Regions from separate parts of the Pantoea sp. X-Soil-TKNS-1211 genome, predicted to be linked through region 3. Evidence: predicted binding sites of a transcription regulator. Region 3 holds the regulator's gene; each other region holds the start of a gene.

Region 1 (5,301 bases), 590 kb from region 3:
TCCATCACGTAAGCGTTACCGGCAATGCGTGCCAGCGGTTCTTCAATCCCTTCCATCTTGCCAATGGAGACTTTGAACTGGCGACGGATATGTGCGTAGGCACCGGTTGCCAGCGCGATAGATTTCAGGCTACCCGTGGAGTTAGAGGGCAGGGTGATACCACGACCGACCGACAGGCATTCCACCAACATCCGCCAGCCCTGACCAGCCATCGCCGGGCCGCCAATAATGTAATCAATCGGCACAAAGATATCTTTGCCGCGTGTCGGGCCGTTCTGGAAGGGAACGTTCAGCGGGAAGTGGCGGTGACCAATTTCCACGCCTGGCGTGTGGGTCGGGATCAGTGCGCAGGTAATGCCCAACTCTTCCGTTTCGCCCAGCAGATGATCCGGGTCGGACAGTTTAAACGCCAGACCGAGCACGGTAGCGATCGGTGCCAGCGTGATATAGCGTTTGTTCCAGGTGAGGCGCATGCCGAGCACCTGTTTACCCTGCCACTCACCCATGCACACCACGCCGGTATCAGGGATGGCACCGGCATCGGAACCCGCTTCCGGGCTGGTCAGGGCAAAGCACGGGATTTCATCACCACGCGCCAGACGTGGCAGATAATGATCTTTCTGCTCATCGGTGCCGTAATGTTGCAGCAGTTCACCAGGGCCGAGGGAGTTCGGTACGCCAACGGTGATCGCCAGAATTCCCGACACTCCAGCCAGTTTTTGCAGCACGCGCGCCTGAGCGTAAGCGGAGAATTCGAGGCCGCCGTACTCTTTTTTGATGATCATGGCGAAGAAGCGATGTTCTTTCAGATACGCCCATAGCTCCGGCGGCAGATCGGCCAGTTCGTGGGTGATCTGAAAATCGTTCGCCATGCGACAGGCTTCTTCCACCGGGCCGTCAAGGAAAGTCTGTTCCTCTTCTGTCAGACGCGGCTGCGGATAGTTATGCAGCTTTTGCCAATCCGGCTTGCCACGAAACAGATCGCCTTCCCACCAGGTGGTGCCCGCATCAATCGCCTCTTTTTCGGTACGCGACATTGGCGGCATCACTTTCTGAAAGCTATGCAGCATCGGTTTGGAAAACATGCTGCGACGCATGGCTGGCAGGTTAAACGGCAACAGAATGATAGCGAGAGGCAGCAGCAGCCACGGTGTCCACAGCCCGCTGAGGGCCAGCGCGGCGGTCCACAGCAGCAGCAGGGCACTGCTCAGTCGCAGGGAAAGTTGATGATAGAAGAGGGCGCTAATCAATATCAGCGTCGCAACGATTGAGGCAACCAGCATAATGAACCGCTCCGTAAGTTGTAAGAGGTCTGACCTGTTATGTATAGAGGTTTAGAGCAGCAGCGAAAATTTAGCAATCTGTTTACAACGCAATTACAACCAAACTCACAAAATCATCGTGGCAGCTTGATCTGACACATAGCCCGATGCTTTTTCCTGTCTGGCGTCAGGTCTGGGTGCTTTGCGCCTTAACGCCATTCCGTTAAACTTGCGGAGTCAATCTTTCCTCTAAAGGACATCCCTATGTATCAGGACATTATCCGGTCAGAACTTAATGAAGCCGCCGATACGCTTCATTCCTTCCTCAGCAATGAAGCCAATATCCACGCCATTCAGCGCGCAGCGGTGATGCTGGCGGACAGCTTTAAGGCGGGCGGCAAAGTTCTCTCCTGTGGTAACGGCGGCTCGCACTGCGATGCCATGCACTTCGCCGAAGAGTTGACCGGACGCTACCGTGAAAACCGTCCTGGCTATCCGGCCATCGCCATCTCCGACGTCAGCCACCTCTCGTGCGTCAGCAATGATTTTGGCTACGATTACGTGTTTTCACGTTATATCGAAGCGGTAGGTCGTGCTGGCGATGTGCTGCTGGGGATTTCTACCTCCGGCAACTCCGCTAACATCATCAAAGCGGTGGAAGCCGCACGTGCGCAGGGCATGAAGGTCATCACTCTGACTGGCAAAGACGGCGGCAAAATGGCCGGTACAGCGGATATCGAAATCCGTGTGCCACATTTTGGCTACGCCGACCGCATCCAGGAGATTCACATCAAGGTGATCCATATCCTGATGCTGCTGATTGAAAAAGAGATGGTGAAGTAAGTCGTGGCTTCTCCTCCCGCGTCAGTGGGAGGATTTTACTAAGGCGGTAGCTATGTGCGAATTGCTCGGGATGAGTGCCAATGTCCCTACGGATATCTGTTTCAGTTTTACCGGTCTGGTGCAGCGGGGCGGCGGAACCGGGCCGCACAAAGATGGCTGGGGCATCACCTTTTACGAAGATAAAGGATGTCGCACCTTTAAAGATCCGCTGCCAAGCTTTAACTCGCCGATTGCCCGTCTGGTGCAGGAGTACCCGATCAAATCACACTCGGTGGTGGCCCATATCCGTCAGGCAAATCGCGGTGAAGTGTCGCTGGAAAACACCCATCCGTTCACCCGTGAGCTGTGGGGCCGTAACTGGACCTATGCCCACAACGGTCAGTTGAAGGGGTATCGCAATATGGATACCGGCCATTTCCGTCCAATAGGCGAGACTGACAGTGAAAAAGCCTTTTGCTGGATCCTGCACAAACTCACTTCGCGTTATCCGCGTACGCCGGGTAACTGGCCTGCGGTGTTCCGCTATATCGCCGAGTTGGCGGCAGAGCTGCGGCAGAAAGGCGTGTTTAATATGCTGCTGTCGGACGGACGTTATCTGATGGCGTTCTGTTCCACCAATCTGTTTTGGATCACCCGCCGCGCGCCCTTTGGTAAAGCGAAGTTGCTGGATCAGGATGTTGAAATTGATTTTCAGCAGCAGACCACGCCGCAGGATGTGGTGACCGTGATTGCCACGCAGCCGTTGACGGGAAATGAAACCTGGCACCGGATAGTGCCAGGCGAGTGGGTATTATTTTGCCTGGGAGAGCGCCAGGAATGATTTTGACGCAGCGTCTGGCGCGGTCATCACCGCCGGACTGCTGTTCACCGCATACTGGCCGGTGGCGGTCACGTTGACCGTCGGTGGCTGGTGGTACTTCTCAAAGTACGCATAGCCCGGCTGCAACTGACGCCAGAAGCTGGCATAGGTGGAGTAGCGATGACGCTGCATATTGCTGTCGGTCATACGGAACGGGAAGATGCTCAGGGCGATCTCTTGCTGGCCGTTACGCAGCGCCGCGTTCACATAGGTATAAATCTCGTCCATGTAGGCGTTGGTCATGGCATAGCAGCCAATTGACTTACAGTCGCCATGAATCATCAGATATTTGCCGTTGTAACCATTGTCACGGTCAAATTGATTCGGGAAACCGGTATTGATCGCGCGATAATAGTGGCTATCCGGTTTTAACTGATTCAGCTTGACGCTATAAAAACCTTCCGGACTTTTAAAATCACCCTCACGGCGTTTTGGCCCCAAACCGCCTGAGAAATTACAAATGCGGTAGCTATCCAGCAGACGATATTCATTACCGATCTTGCCGTACAGTTCCAGCGTTCGTTCTTCCTTGAAAATCTGAATATAAACCGGCGTGCCAAGTAATTGTTTTTTTAGTTCTTTACTGACCGGAGCCTGGGGGTTAACTGGCTCTGGCGTCATTGCCCAGCTAAGGACCGGCATAACAATCATCGCAAGGAATAATGCGATTCTGCCCATTCTGTGTGTACCTTGAAGTGAAGAAGAACTCTGACGCATAACGTCTCTGTATTGCATTATCGGAAATATCCGCTATCGCAGCGCAACATTAACATTGTCTGGCGTTTAATCAAGCCGGTGGCTGAGAAAATAGCCATTTCTCAATGGGATTACGGCCATAAATTTGTAAACTTTAATGCTGCCGCCGACAAATATTGCTGAACGCTTACGATGCTGTATACTTATCCAGTATTCGGAGGGGGTATGCGTAAGATCATTCATGTCGATATGGACTGCTTCTTCGCGGCAGTTGAAATGCGCGATGATCCCTCTTTGCGTGATATCCCCATTGCCATTGGTGGCAGCCGGGTACAACGTGGCGTCATCAGCACCGCCAACTATCCGGCGCGCGAATATGGCGTACGCAGCGCGATGCCTACCGCCATGGCGCTGAAACTCTGCCCCCATCTGCGCCTGCTACCCGGACGATTCGAAGCCTATAAAGAAGCCTCGCGTCAGATCCGCACCATTTTTGCCCGTTATACCACATTAATTGAGCCGCTTTCGCTCGATGAAGCTTACCTCGATGTGACCGATAGCCCACATTGCCAGGGTTCCGCCACCTTGATGGCGCAAGCGATCCGTGCCGAGATCTGGCGGGAAACGCAGCTCACCGCGTCAGCAGGTATCGCGCCAATTAAGTTTCTCGCCAAAATCGCTTCTGATTTGAACAAGCCTAACGGCCAGTTCGTCATCACACCGCAGGCGATGCCGGATTTTCTGCTGACGCTGCCGCTCGGCAAAATTCCGGGGGTGGGCAAAGTGTCGGCGAAGAAACTGGAGGAGATGGGGCTGCTAACCTGCGGCGATGTGCAACAAACCGATCTGGCACGTCTGCTTAAACGCTTCGGTAAATTTGGGCGTGTGCTGTGGGAGCGCAGTCACGGCGTTGATGAGCGTGGCGTGGTGGTGGAGCGGGAACGCAAATCTCTCGGCGTGGAACGTACACTGATGGAAGATATTCATAGCTGGGAGCAGTGCCTGGAGATTATTGATTATCTGTACGAGGAGCTGGATCGTCGTCTGACGCGGATTCGCCCGGATAAACTGATCGCCCGCCAGGGGGTGAAGCTGAAGTTTAGTGATTTCCAACTGACTACCCAGGAGCATATCTGGCCGGTGCTGAATAAAGAGGACATGATCGCAGTGGCGCGCAAAACCTGGGACGAACGCCGCGGCGGACGAGGTGTCAGGCTGGTGGGATTGCATGTCACGCTGGTGAATCCACAGCTGGAAAGGCAGTTGTTATTGGGTCTGTAGCGGCGCGATGTCAGAAAAACCCGCGCGATAAATCGCGCCGCTACCATCATGGGTTATTTTTTCGCGTACTTCGCTTCCAGCGTGGCGAACCACGGGGCAACGAAATCGTTGTTTTCGCCCCAACCTGGAATGATTTTGTTCAGTGATGCCACATTCACCGCGCCTTGCTGGCTGTTCAGCTGCTGCTGTGAAATTGCCGAGGCTTTAAACTCGTAGCTGGCAGGGGTGGCTTCACCGGCGATTTTATTCGCCACCAGGCGCATATTCACCGCACCAATGGTTTTCGGATCGACCGCTACCGTCTGCACCCACGGGCTGTTCTTCTCGTGCATCAGTTGCAGGTCCTGGTTGGAGACGTCA
Region 2 (5,301 bases), 1.1 Mb from region 3:
GCAGAGACTTCAGGTTCCGGCGTTGCCGCAATGGTAAACAACGGCTCGCTCGGACTGTCATCCACCAAATCTTTCATTGGGGAGAAATCAAAGGCTGATGACGTGTCGAGATTAAATACCGGACCCTCATCAGGTTCAGCTTCTCTTCCTGCCTGGTAACGTTGTTGCTGCTGATCCGCAAACTGGCGAGCCAGCTGCGCCTGCTGCAACGCGTCTTCGTCTTCTGCTTCGGTATGCCAGCTATCGCCATAACGCTGTTGTTGTTGCGACTGGAAGGCGTCACGCAATTGCGCTTCCTGCAACGTGGCAGCATCCTCGGTCGCGAGGGGATCCAACGCCGGTGCGTCATGCTGCTCTGACTCTTTCGCTTTCTCTTCTGCCATCCGCTGTGACGGTAGTTTGATGCCATAAGAGGCCAGCTCACGACGCGTAGGCAGTTTCACCGGATTCGGACGCGGCAGTTCCGGGCCAATACCTTGTTTAACCTGAGGGTTGTAATCACGCTCCGGCACCACATCGAATGCCGGTGTATAAGGCGCGCTGGATGCCGCTGCTTTTACCGCTCCGGTGGCCAGCGCCACACTGGCGGTGGTATTCAGCGCAGACGGAGCCTGGGCCGCATCCTGCCAGTTGCCCATTCTCGGACCATCATCTTCGTCAACCGGGGCAAACGATGACGTCTCAGCGGGGACTTCAAAACGGTATAACGGCGGTGATGGCGGTGTTTCGGTAACCACTGGCGTTGCAGGTGCTGGCGGGACAACCGCCGTAGGCTGGACCGGCTGCACTACCGGCTGCGCAGCAGCAGGGACAACGGGGGCGGCCACTGTCGGTTGTACGGCTACCGGTTCCTGACGGGCCGCTTCGCTGCTCATCGTAATGGCAGCAGCCGTCGCAGCACTGGCTTGCGCCAGCAAGAGGTCGTCCGCGTCATCATCGACTCTGCGCGGTTTGGTCAGCAGCACATCATCGTCATCAGACGTTGCAGCACGCAGCGGAGGCACGGCCTCATCTGCCTGCTGGTGCTCGTCCTCATATTCATCCTCTTCCTGCCAGGGTTCATCCTGACGCGAGCGATTGCTGGCAAAGGTCAGCACCCCCATCACCACACCACCGATTCTTTCGGCAATCGTCAACCATGACCAGCCAGTGTAGAGGGTGATCCCTGCCGCCCAGACACACAGCAGTGTTAAAGTGCCACCTGCGGAGCTGAACCAGGGTGACATTGCGTTGCTGATCAGGCTACCGATCACGCCGCCGGAGGCGAAATACCAGATGTCGTCTGCGTTAAGCGCTGCCAGACCACAGGTGGTTACCACCAGTGCCAACACGCCAATCAGGCGTAGCCCCACGGCAAAGTAATCGATGTAGTCGTGGCGATCGCGCTGGCGGAAGGTGATCCAACACAAACCAAGAATGACCGGAGGAATGGCGTAGGCCATCACGCCGAAGATAAACAGCAAGGTGTCGGCCAGCCATGCGCCCACGCTGCCACCCAAATTATGGATAGGCTCGTGCCACGCCGTTTGCGACCAACTGGGATCGGAAGGGTTAAAACTGACCAACGAAACCATCAGATAGATGGCAAACAAGGCCACAAGGATAAGCAACGCTTCAAGCAGCCGACGTCCGCTGCTCAGCGGTTGTAATGAAACGTCTTTGTCTTCTGTATATTCCTGGCTCAAGAGAACTCTCCAGGTGCCTGTAAATTAAGAAGGCAACAGCGCCGGGCTAGCCCGACGCTGGTCCTGTATGAATTCACAGGAGTGTACCGAAATCCTGCAAGTTTTGCACCTGCCCTGCATTAACGAGTTTTGATCACCAGCCGATTGCTCTGTTTGACCTCTTCCATTACCACATAGGTGCGGGTGTCGTTTACGCCCGGCAGGCGCAGCAAGGTTTCACCCAGCAGTTTGCGATAGGCTGACATATCCGGCACACGGGTTTTCAGCAGATAGTCAAAGTCACCGGAAACGAGGTGACACTCTTGAGTTTCCTCAAGTTTTTGCACGGCGGCGTTAAATTGCTCAAACACATCTGGCGCACCACGATTCAGAGTAATCTCAACAAATACCAGCAACGAGGCGTCGAGATAGTGCGGGTTGAGCTGTGCGGTATAGCCAAGAATGAAACCCTGACGTTCCAGCCGACGAACACGCTCAAGACACGGCGTTGGCGATAGTCCAACACGTTTCGAAAGCTCGACATTGGAAATACGACCGTCTTTCTGCAATTCATTCAGAATGTTTCTGTCGATACGGTCCAGATCTTTTCCGGGGCGCTTCTTATTGTCTACCATTATTATTGTCTCTCTTAATTCCTTCCCTTAACCTGCCTCACCCTGAAAACATTCATTGTTCAGGGCCTTAACTCGAAGTGAAGACGATAAGCCTGTGCAGTAATGCGACCATCCGTATGACGCATGTTGTCTGTCCACATCATGCGTCACTACCAATGTCAGACTGTTTAAATCTGGCGAAACAAACCAAAACAGGTATGAAATTCTGTTTTGTATCGCTAAATCTTCTTTGCTTCTCACAATGTTTTCGCAAATGCGCAGGCGATTGTCAAAGTAAAACATCCAAATTCAGTACAAGATGCCAGATAGAGTGCTGGGTTCCTGTTTTCTAATGAGATTTTTTATACAACTGCACCACTAATTACCGAGCATTGCCCCCTTTTGGCGCAATCCGCGTGCAGAAAGTGTTCTCATCGTCTACGCCGCTTGCAGCGATTGTTAACAAAATTGCTGAAGACTTTTTTTGCGGCGCTATTTTCCCTACAATCGCTGGCTATGTTGTCAGACAAAAAACTGAGGTACACATGAGTACGGCCAAACACAGCAAGCTGCTCATTCTGGGCTCCGGCCCTGCCGGTTACACCGCAGCAGTCTATGCCGCACGCGCTAACCTGAATCCGGTATTGATTACTGGCCTGGAAAAAGGCGGTCAGCTCACTACCACCACCGAAGTGGAGAACTGGCCAGGCGACCCACACGATCTGACAGGTCCATCGCTGATGGAGCGCATGCACGAGCATGCCGAAAAATTTAATACCGAAATCATTTTCGACCATATTCACACCGTCGATTTGCAGAACCGTCCGTTCCGCCTGACGGGTGACAGCGGCGAATACACCGCAGATGCGCTGATCATCGCGACCGGAGCGTCTGCTCGCTATCTCGGCCTGCCGTCAGAAGAAGCGTTCAAAGGCAAAGGTGTGTCTGCCTGCGCCACCTGTGATGGCTTTTTCTATCGTAATCAGAAGGTCGCGGTCATCGGTGGTGGCAACACTGCTGTGGAAGAAGCGCTGTATCTGGCGAATATCGCCGCTGAGGTACACCTGATTCACCGTCGCGACAGCTTCCGCGCAGAGAAAATCCTTATCGACCGCCTGATGGAAAAGGTACGCAACGGCAATATCGTGTTGCATACCGACCGTACGCTGGACGAGGTGGTGGGTGACCAGATGGGCGTCACTGGCCTGAAGCTGCTCTCGACTAAAGGTGAGGCTGCCAAATCGCTGGACGTTGCCGGTCTGTTCGTGGCTATCGGCCACAGCCCCAACACCGCCATCTTTGACGGTCAGCTGGCACTGGAAAATGGTTACATCAAAGTTCAGTCCGGTCTGCACGGCAACGCGACGCAGACCAGCATCCCGGGCGTGTTTGCGGCGGGTGATGTGATGGACCATATCTATCGTCAGGCAATCACTTCGGCAGGCACCGGTTGTATGGCGGCGCTGGATGCCGAACGTTACCTGGATGGTTTGGTTAAGAACGATAAGTAACTTGTTAATAACCTGATCATATTTGCTGAAGGCGACCTGTTTTGGTCGCCTTTTTTATTACCTGCGTGCTACAGTTCATGCGCCTGACGTTGCTGGGGTTTTTACCCCGCAACGGCTTCTCTTCTGAGTCATTGAACGGCTTCGTATGAACAAATCGCGGCAACAGGAACTTATCCGCTGGCTCCGCCAGCAACGTCATCACGGCGCACGCAGTTTGCGCCTGGTTTCTCTATTGGGTTTTGCCAGCGCGCTGGTGATTATTGCCCAAGCCTGGCTGATTGCCACACTACTCCAGGCTCTGATCATCACTCACCAACCTCGCACCGAACTGTGGAGCCAGTTTGCCCTGCTGCTGCTGTGCTTTGTGCTGCGTGCTGCGCTGAATTATGGCCGCGAGATGGCGGGACAGCGTGCCGGGATGGCGATCCGTCGCGCATTACGCCAGCAGGTACTCGATCGCCTGAATACGTTGGGTCCGGCATGGATTCAGGGCAAGCCCGCGGGTAGCTGGGCCACCCTTCTGCTGGAGCAGATTGAGGAGATGCAGGAATATTACGCGCGCTATCTGCCACAGATGTCGCTGGCGGTATTTATTCCCTGCGCCATTTTGGTGGCGATCTTCCCGATAAACTGGGCAGCAGGCCTGATTTTGTTAGTCACTGCGCCGTTGATTCCGGTGTTTATGGCGATGGTCGGAATGGGCGCGGCCGATGCCAATCGTCGCAATTTCCTCGCACTGGCACGTCTGAGCGGGGATTTCTACGATCGCCTGCGTGGCCGCGAAACGCTGCGCCTGTTTGATCGCGCTAATGCGGAACAACAGGCCATCACCCGCAGCACCACCGACTTTCGTCAACGCACCATGGAAGTGCTGCGACTTGCCTTCCTCTCTTCAGCGGTGCTTGAATTCTTTGCTTCCCTGGCAATTGCCGTGGTCGCGGTGTATTTCGGCTTCTCCTATCTTGGCGAGCTGAATTTTGGTCATTATCACAGCGGCGTCACGCTGTTCGCCGGTTTCCTTGCCTTAATTCTCGCCCCCGAATTCTTTCAACCGCTGCGCGATTTAGGCACTTTTTACCATGCCAAAGCTCAGGCGGTCGGCGGCGCTGATGCCCTGGACCGTTTTCTGCAGGAAAGCCCGGAGGGGCAAACTGGCGAGTCAGGCGAACCTTTTACGTTCTCCGCGCCACTGCACCTGCAAGCCCTGGACCTGGTGGTGATGACGGCCAAAGGGGAGTCATTATCCCAGCCGCTGACGTTTAGTCTCACCGCCGGCAAACGGGTCGCACTGGTAGGACAAAGCGGCGCGGGTAAAACCGCGCTGATGAATGTGCTGCTCGGTTTTTTGCCTTATCAGGGGTCGCTGAAAATTAACGGTATCGAGTTGCGTGATATTACGCGCTCAGGCTGGCAACAGCACCTCGCCTGGGTCGGTCAAAACCCACACTTACCGGCCACCACCCTGCGCGAGAATGTGCTGATGGGGCGCATCGTGAGCGAGACTGAACTGGA
Region 3 (5,301 bases):
GCGTTGTGGGGACGTCGCTCGCGTTTACGTCTCTCCGGCAAACCGCTGTTGTTAACTGAACTGTTTTTACCGGCGTCACCACTTTATCGCGCGCTGGATTAAGGATAAGGATTGTGCAAAAGACCCTGGGAATAAATAAATTACAGGCCTACAGTCGCCTGATGCGCATTGATAAACCGATTGGCACACTGTTGTTGTTGTGGCCCACGCTATGGGCGTTGTGGTTATCAGGCATGGCGATTCCTCCGCTCTCGGTGCTGCTGGTGTTTGTGCTGGGGGTCATCGTGATGCGCGCTGCGGGCTGCGTCATCAATGACTACGCTGACCGTAAAGTGGATGGGCATGTCAAACGTACTGCTGCACGTCCGCTGGCAAGTGGGCTGGTGTCAGAGAAAGAGGCGAAGTTACTGTTTGTGGGTTTAGCTTTGCTGGCGTTTTTGCTGGTGCTGACCATGAATCGCATGACGATTATGTTGTCCGTAGTGGGCCTGGCGCTGGCCTGGGTTTATCCCTTTATGAAGCGTTATACCCACCTGCCACAGGTGGTGCTGGGTGCGGCTTTTGGCTGGGCCATTCCTATGGGCTGGGCGGCAGTTAGTGAGTCCTTACCTCTTGTTTGCTGGCTGGTATTTATTGCCAACCTGTGCTGGACAGTCGCGTACGATACGCAATACGCCATGGTGGATCGAGACGATGATTTAAAAATTGGCGTCAAGTCGACGGCGATTCTGTTTGGTCGTTATGACAAACTCATCATCGGATTGTTGCAACTGGTAACGCTGGGCCTGATGGTACTGGTGGGAGGGTTGTTGAATCTGAATGGGGCGTTTTACTGGTCGTTGTTATTAGCGGCGGGCTTGTTTGTTCATCAGCAGAAGCTGATTGCCCAGCGCGAGCGCGACCCCTGCTTCCAGGCGTTTCTCAATAATAACTACGTTGGTCTGGTCTTGTTTATCGGTATTTTGTTGAATACTCAACCGTTTATTGATTTGCTGTAGCGGCGCGATTTATCACGCGGTTGTTGAATCAAAAAAGCCGTCATCCACTGGGTGACGGCTTTTTATTGAGTACCTTAATCGTGGGCGACAGCGCTCTCAATGGTCAGACGCACATCACTGGTGACCAACTCGGCCAACATTTGCCACATGGCTTGGGTACGATCCACCTCAGCATCACCGCCGTCGCTGATATAGCCTTCATCACGCAACGTCAGCACCAGCGCGGTGAACACGGCTTTATCAAAGAACTCAGGGGCGTTGATGCCGTGCAGTACTGACAGACGTTGCGCCAGCGTGCGACTCTCTTTTTCCAGGGTGCCACGGTTAATGGTGGGCTTGGCACTGAGGATCGAGAAAGTGATGGCAAAACGTTGCAGCGTTTCACGAATACCTGCTGCCAGTAGCTGTAGTGTGCGATAGCGCGCGGTGGTCATTTGCACCAGGCCATCTTGTTGGGTGATCAGACCCTGACGCGCCATTTCGTTGCACAGCGATTGAATCAACTCCGGCAACTCGTTACTGCTCCAGCGCAGGAACAGTTCACTCTTCAGCATCGGATAGACCAGGGCGACCTGGCGCAACAATTCAGCTTCACTGATTTCACGGTGCTGCTGCACGATCGCGGCAATCAACGACGGCATCACCAACATATGTTGAATGTTGTTGCGATAGTAGGTCATCAACACCGCCTGCTCACGTGGCAGGATGATGATGTCGCCGATATTGTCCTGCTCGGTCTCAAACTTATTCATGCCCATTGCGTGATCCAGCAGGGATTCAGCGCTGAGATCCGGCACCGTGGCTTCCGGTGAGTAGGGCACATTGCGCAGCAGCTGGGTGTAGCACTCCAGTTGCTCAATCAGTTGTTCGCGCGTCAGTGAACGTTGACGAGAAGCCAGCAGCGCGGTGACGCACAGGTTCATGGCGTTGGCAGCACCGGCATCGTTAATCCGCACCATCAGGCGGTTAGCGATGTCATTTACGGCGGGTGTCATCCAGGCCTGACGCTGGGGTTCGATTGGATCGATCGCTTCACGCCATTCTGGTACGTGTTTGTTCAGATAGTTTACCAGCGGCAGTGGCTCACCGAAGTTCACATAGCCCTGACCAAGATTACGCAGCTTACGCAGGCCACGCACCATCTGGATAAAGCCTTCTTTCTCTTTCGCGGCACCGCGCAGTTCTTTGGCGTAGGTGCCGACTTCCATCACATGTTCATAGCCAATATAAATCGGCACGAAGGTGATTGGACGGCTGCTGCCGCGCAGCAAGGCCTGTAACGTCATCGACAGGGTGCCGGTTTTCGGGTCCAACAAACGCCCCGTACGTGAGCGGCCGCCTTCCACGAAGTATTCAACCGAGTAGCCGCGATTGAACAACTCGCCCAGATATTCGCGGAAAACGGTGGAGTAGAGCTTGTTGCCTTTAAACGTACGGCGAATAAAGAACGCCCCGAGACGACGGAAAATCGGCCCGGCGGGCCAGAAATTCAGGTTGATACCCGCAGCGATGTGTGGCGGCACCAGTCCCTGGTGGTAGAGCACGTAAGAGAGCAGCAGGTAATCCATATGACTGCGATGGCAGGGGACATAGACAATCTCATGTCCATCCTGTGCCAGCTGACGCACACGTTCACCGCCATTCACGTTGATCCCTTGATAGAGGCGACTCCACATCCAACCCATGACGCGGTCGGTAACGCGAATCGCTTCATATGAGAAATCGGCGGCAATCTCTTCCATCAATTCGACGGCGTTTTGTTGTGCCTTCTCGTGTGAGATCTTTTTGCTGCGTGCCTCATCTTCCACCGCTTTTTCAATCGCTTTGGATTGCAGCAGCTTATTAAACAGATCCTGACGGGCAGGCAAACTCGGGCCAATGGCAGCCAGACGCTGACGCGCAAAGTGAATCCGTGCCACCCGCGCCAGTTTTTGGGCGATTGACTTATCCGTACCGTGTTCGGTCGCCATCTGGCGCAGCGAAACGGTCGGCGAGAAGCGCACAAAGCTGTCGCGGCCATGCCAGAGAATGGCGAAGAACTTCTGCACACCGTTGAGAATACGCAGGTGAGGAGTGGATTCCCCCTGAACTTCACGTCCTGGCGCACGGCCAAACATCACCGACACCGGCAGCATCTGTACATCCAGCTCCGGATTGCTGCGATGCAGATCGAGGTAGTCGTGAAACAACTTCACGGACTCCATGCTCGGCACGAAATACGGGAACACGCGTGGTCCATCGTGGATAAACACGTGACGCGGCAGCAAAGCGCCGTCTATTTCCAGCGGTGCGAGCGGATCAGGCAGATCGTGTTTCAGACACTGCGAACGCAGCGTGAGCAGATCGGCCTTGGAATCATAAGGCAGCACATACAGGATCGGCCGCGTCGGATCCAGCCCATGCTCGGACACGGGATCGGCGGGAATGGCCTTACTCTTTACCAAAATGGAGAGTGGTAAATTCAATAATTTATAATAAAGTTTACGCCAACCTGACATAGACAACTTCAAGCCTCTTGTTAGCAAAGCGCGGCAAGCATACCAGAAAGTGCCGCGAAGATCTGTGGCTGCACCATCTCTGGCTGCCCAGACATTGACGTCAAAACGAGTAAAGGGTTCAACGACATGGCAAAAAACGTCACCGGTATTCTCAGGATAGTTAAAGCAGCCGGTTATTCCTGGCAGGGATTGCGCGCAGCCTGGTCGCATGAGGCGGCGTTTCGCCAGGAAGCCATTGCCGCGTTAGTAGCAATTATAGTGGCGTGCTGGCTGGATGTTGATGCCATCTCCCGCGTACTAATGATTGGTTCCGTGGTGCTGGTGGTCATTGTGGAAATCCTGAACAGTGCTATTGAAGCGGTGGTCGACCGTATTGGTCAGGAGCGTCATCCTCTGGCGGGCCGTGCGAAAGATATGGGATCAGCTGCCGTCTTACTGGCTATCTTACTGGCGTTGTTTGTCTGGATCGCGCTGCTTTGGTCACATTTGCGATAAGGATTCCGAGATCATCAACTCGCTGATTTTTCCCTCAGTTTTGGTTTTCATTTCGCCAATACCTGTATATACTCACAGCGACTGTATAAACAACCAGGGGGCGGGATGAAAGCATTAACCAGCAGGCAGCAACAGGTCTATGACCTGATTCGCGACCATATTAACCAGACAGGCATGCCGCCAACGCGTGCGGAAATTGCTGCGCAACTGGGCTTCCGCTCACCTAATGCGGCAGAAGAACACCTGAAAGCACTCGCGCGCAAAGGCGTGATTGAAATCGTCTCCGGCGCTTCGCGCGGTATTCGCTTATTAATGGAAGAAGAAGCCAGCGAGGGGCTGCCATTGATTGGCCGTGTCGCTGCGGGTGAACCTTTGCTGGCGCAGGAACACATTGAAGCGCACTACCAGGTCGATGCTAACCTGTTCAAACCCACTGCGGATTTCCTGCTACGCGTTAGCGGCATGTCGATGAAAGATATCGGCATTATGGATGGTGATCTGTTGGCGGTACACAAAACGCAGGAAGTGCGGAACGGCCAGGTTGTGGTGGCGCGTATTGACGACGAAGTGACGGTAAAACGCTGGAAAAAGCAGGGCGCGATTGTGCAACTTCTGCCGGAAAACAGTGACTTCCAGCCGATTGTTGTCGATACCCGTGAGCAGTCTCTGACGGTGGAAGGGCTGGCGGTTGGCATTGTGCGCAACGGTGAGTGGCTCTGATACCTTAATTCCCCCCCGCTACGGCAGCCTTCCTACGCTGCCGTAGTATCATTTTCTGACCAGACTGTTGTGCAGCAAACCGGGATGGGCTGATGCAGCTGTTTTCCTCCTCTGATAAAGCACTCTGGCGGCTGGCGCTGCCTATGATCCTCTCCAATATCACCATTCCGCTGTTGGGCGTGGTTGATACCGCCGTCATTGGGCATCTCGATAGCCCCATATATCTCGGTGGCGTGGCAGTAGGCACCACGGCGACCAGTTTCATCTTTATGCTGCTGCTGTTTCTGCGTATGAGCACGACCGGGTTAACCGCCCAGGCTTTTGGCGCGGGCGATAAAACGGCACTGGCACGGGCGCTCATCCAACCGCTGCTAATCGCGTTGGTGGCCGGGGTGCTATTTATTTTGCTGCGCACGCCTGTCAGCAATCTGGCCGCGGTGCTAATGGGAGGGAGCCTCGTGATTCAGCAGCAGGCACAACTCTTTATCCAGATTCGCTGGCTCAGTGCTCCCGCCACGCTGGCGAACCTGGTGATCCTCGGTTGGTTATTGGGCGTGCAATATGCGCGTGCGCCAGTGGTGCTGCTGGTG

Evidence for each region. Region 3 encodes LexA, which represses DNA repair genes until DNA is damaged. Its sites were predicted from a motif close to TNCTGTATGTACATACAGNA; they were not measured.
Region 1: a site for LexA is predicted at 3,854-3,873, ahead of dinB (DNA polymerase IV). Genes of this name have one in related genera too.
Region 2: a site for LexA is predicted at 1,747-1,766, ahead of AC6I8W_RS07215 (DNA translocase FtsK 4TM domain-containing protein). Genes of this name have one in related genera too.

The regions. Positions count from the first base shown of each region.
Region 1 covers NZ_AP035953.1:957,336-962,636, forward strand. The annotation lists gene fadE (acyl-CoA dehydrogenase FadE) at 1-1,283, opposite strand, end outside; gene lpcA (D-sedoheptulose 7-phosphate isomerase) at 1,527-2,105, shown strand; gene AC6I8W_RS04310 (class II glutamine amidotransferase) at 2,158-2,925, shown strand; gene dpaA (peptidoglycan meso-diaminopimelic acid protein amidase) at 2,896-3,642, opposite strand; gene dinB (DNA polymerase IV) at 3,886-4,941, shown strand; gene AC6I8W_RS04325 (sugar ABC transporter substrate-binding protein) at 4,995-5,301, opposite strand, start outside.
Region 2 covers NZ_AP035953.1:1,508,437-1,513,737, reverse strand. The annotation lists gene AC6I8W_RS07215 (DNA translocase FtsK 4TM domain-containing protein) at 1-1,685, opposite strand, end outside; gene lrp (leucine-responsive transcriptional regulator Lrp) at 1,805-2,299, opposite strand; gene trxB (thioredoxin-disulfide reductase) at 2,824-3,789, shown strand; gene cydD (heme ABC transporter permease/ATP-binding protein CydD) at 3,935-5,301, shown strand, end outside.
Region 3 covers NZ_AP035953.1:362,616-367,916, forward strand. The annotation lists gene ubiC (chorismate lyase) at 1-102, shown strand, start outside; gene ubiA (4-hydroxybenzoate octaprenyltransferase) at 114-998, shown strand; gene plsB (glycerol-3-phosphate 1-O-acyltransferase PlsB) at 1,073-3,496, opposite strand; gene AC6I8W_RS01605 (diacylglycerol kinase) at 3,623-3,991, shown strand; gene lexA (transcriptional repressor LexA) at 4,097-4,711, shown strand; gene dinF (MATE family efflux transporter DinF) at 4,804-5,301, shown strand, end outside.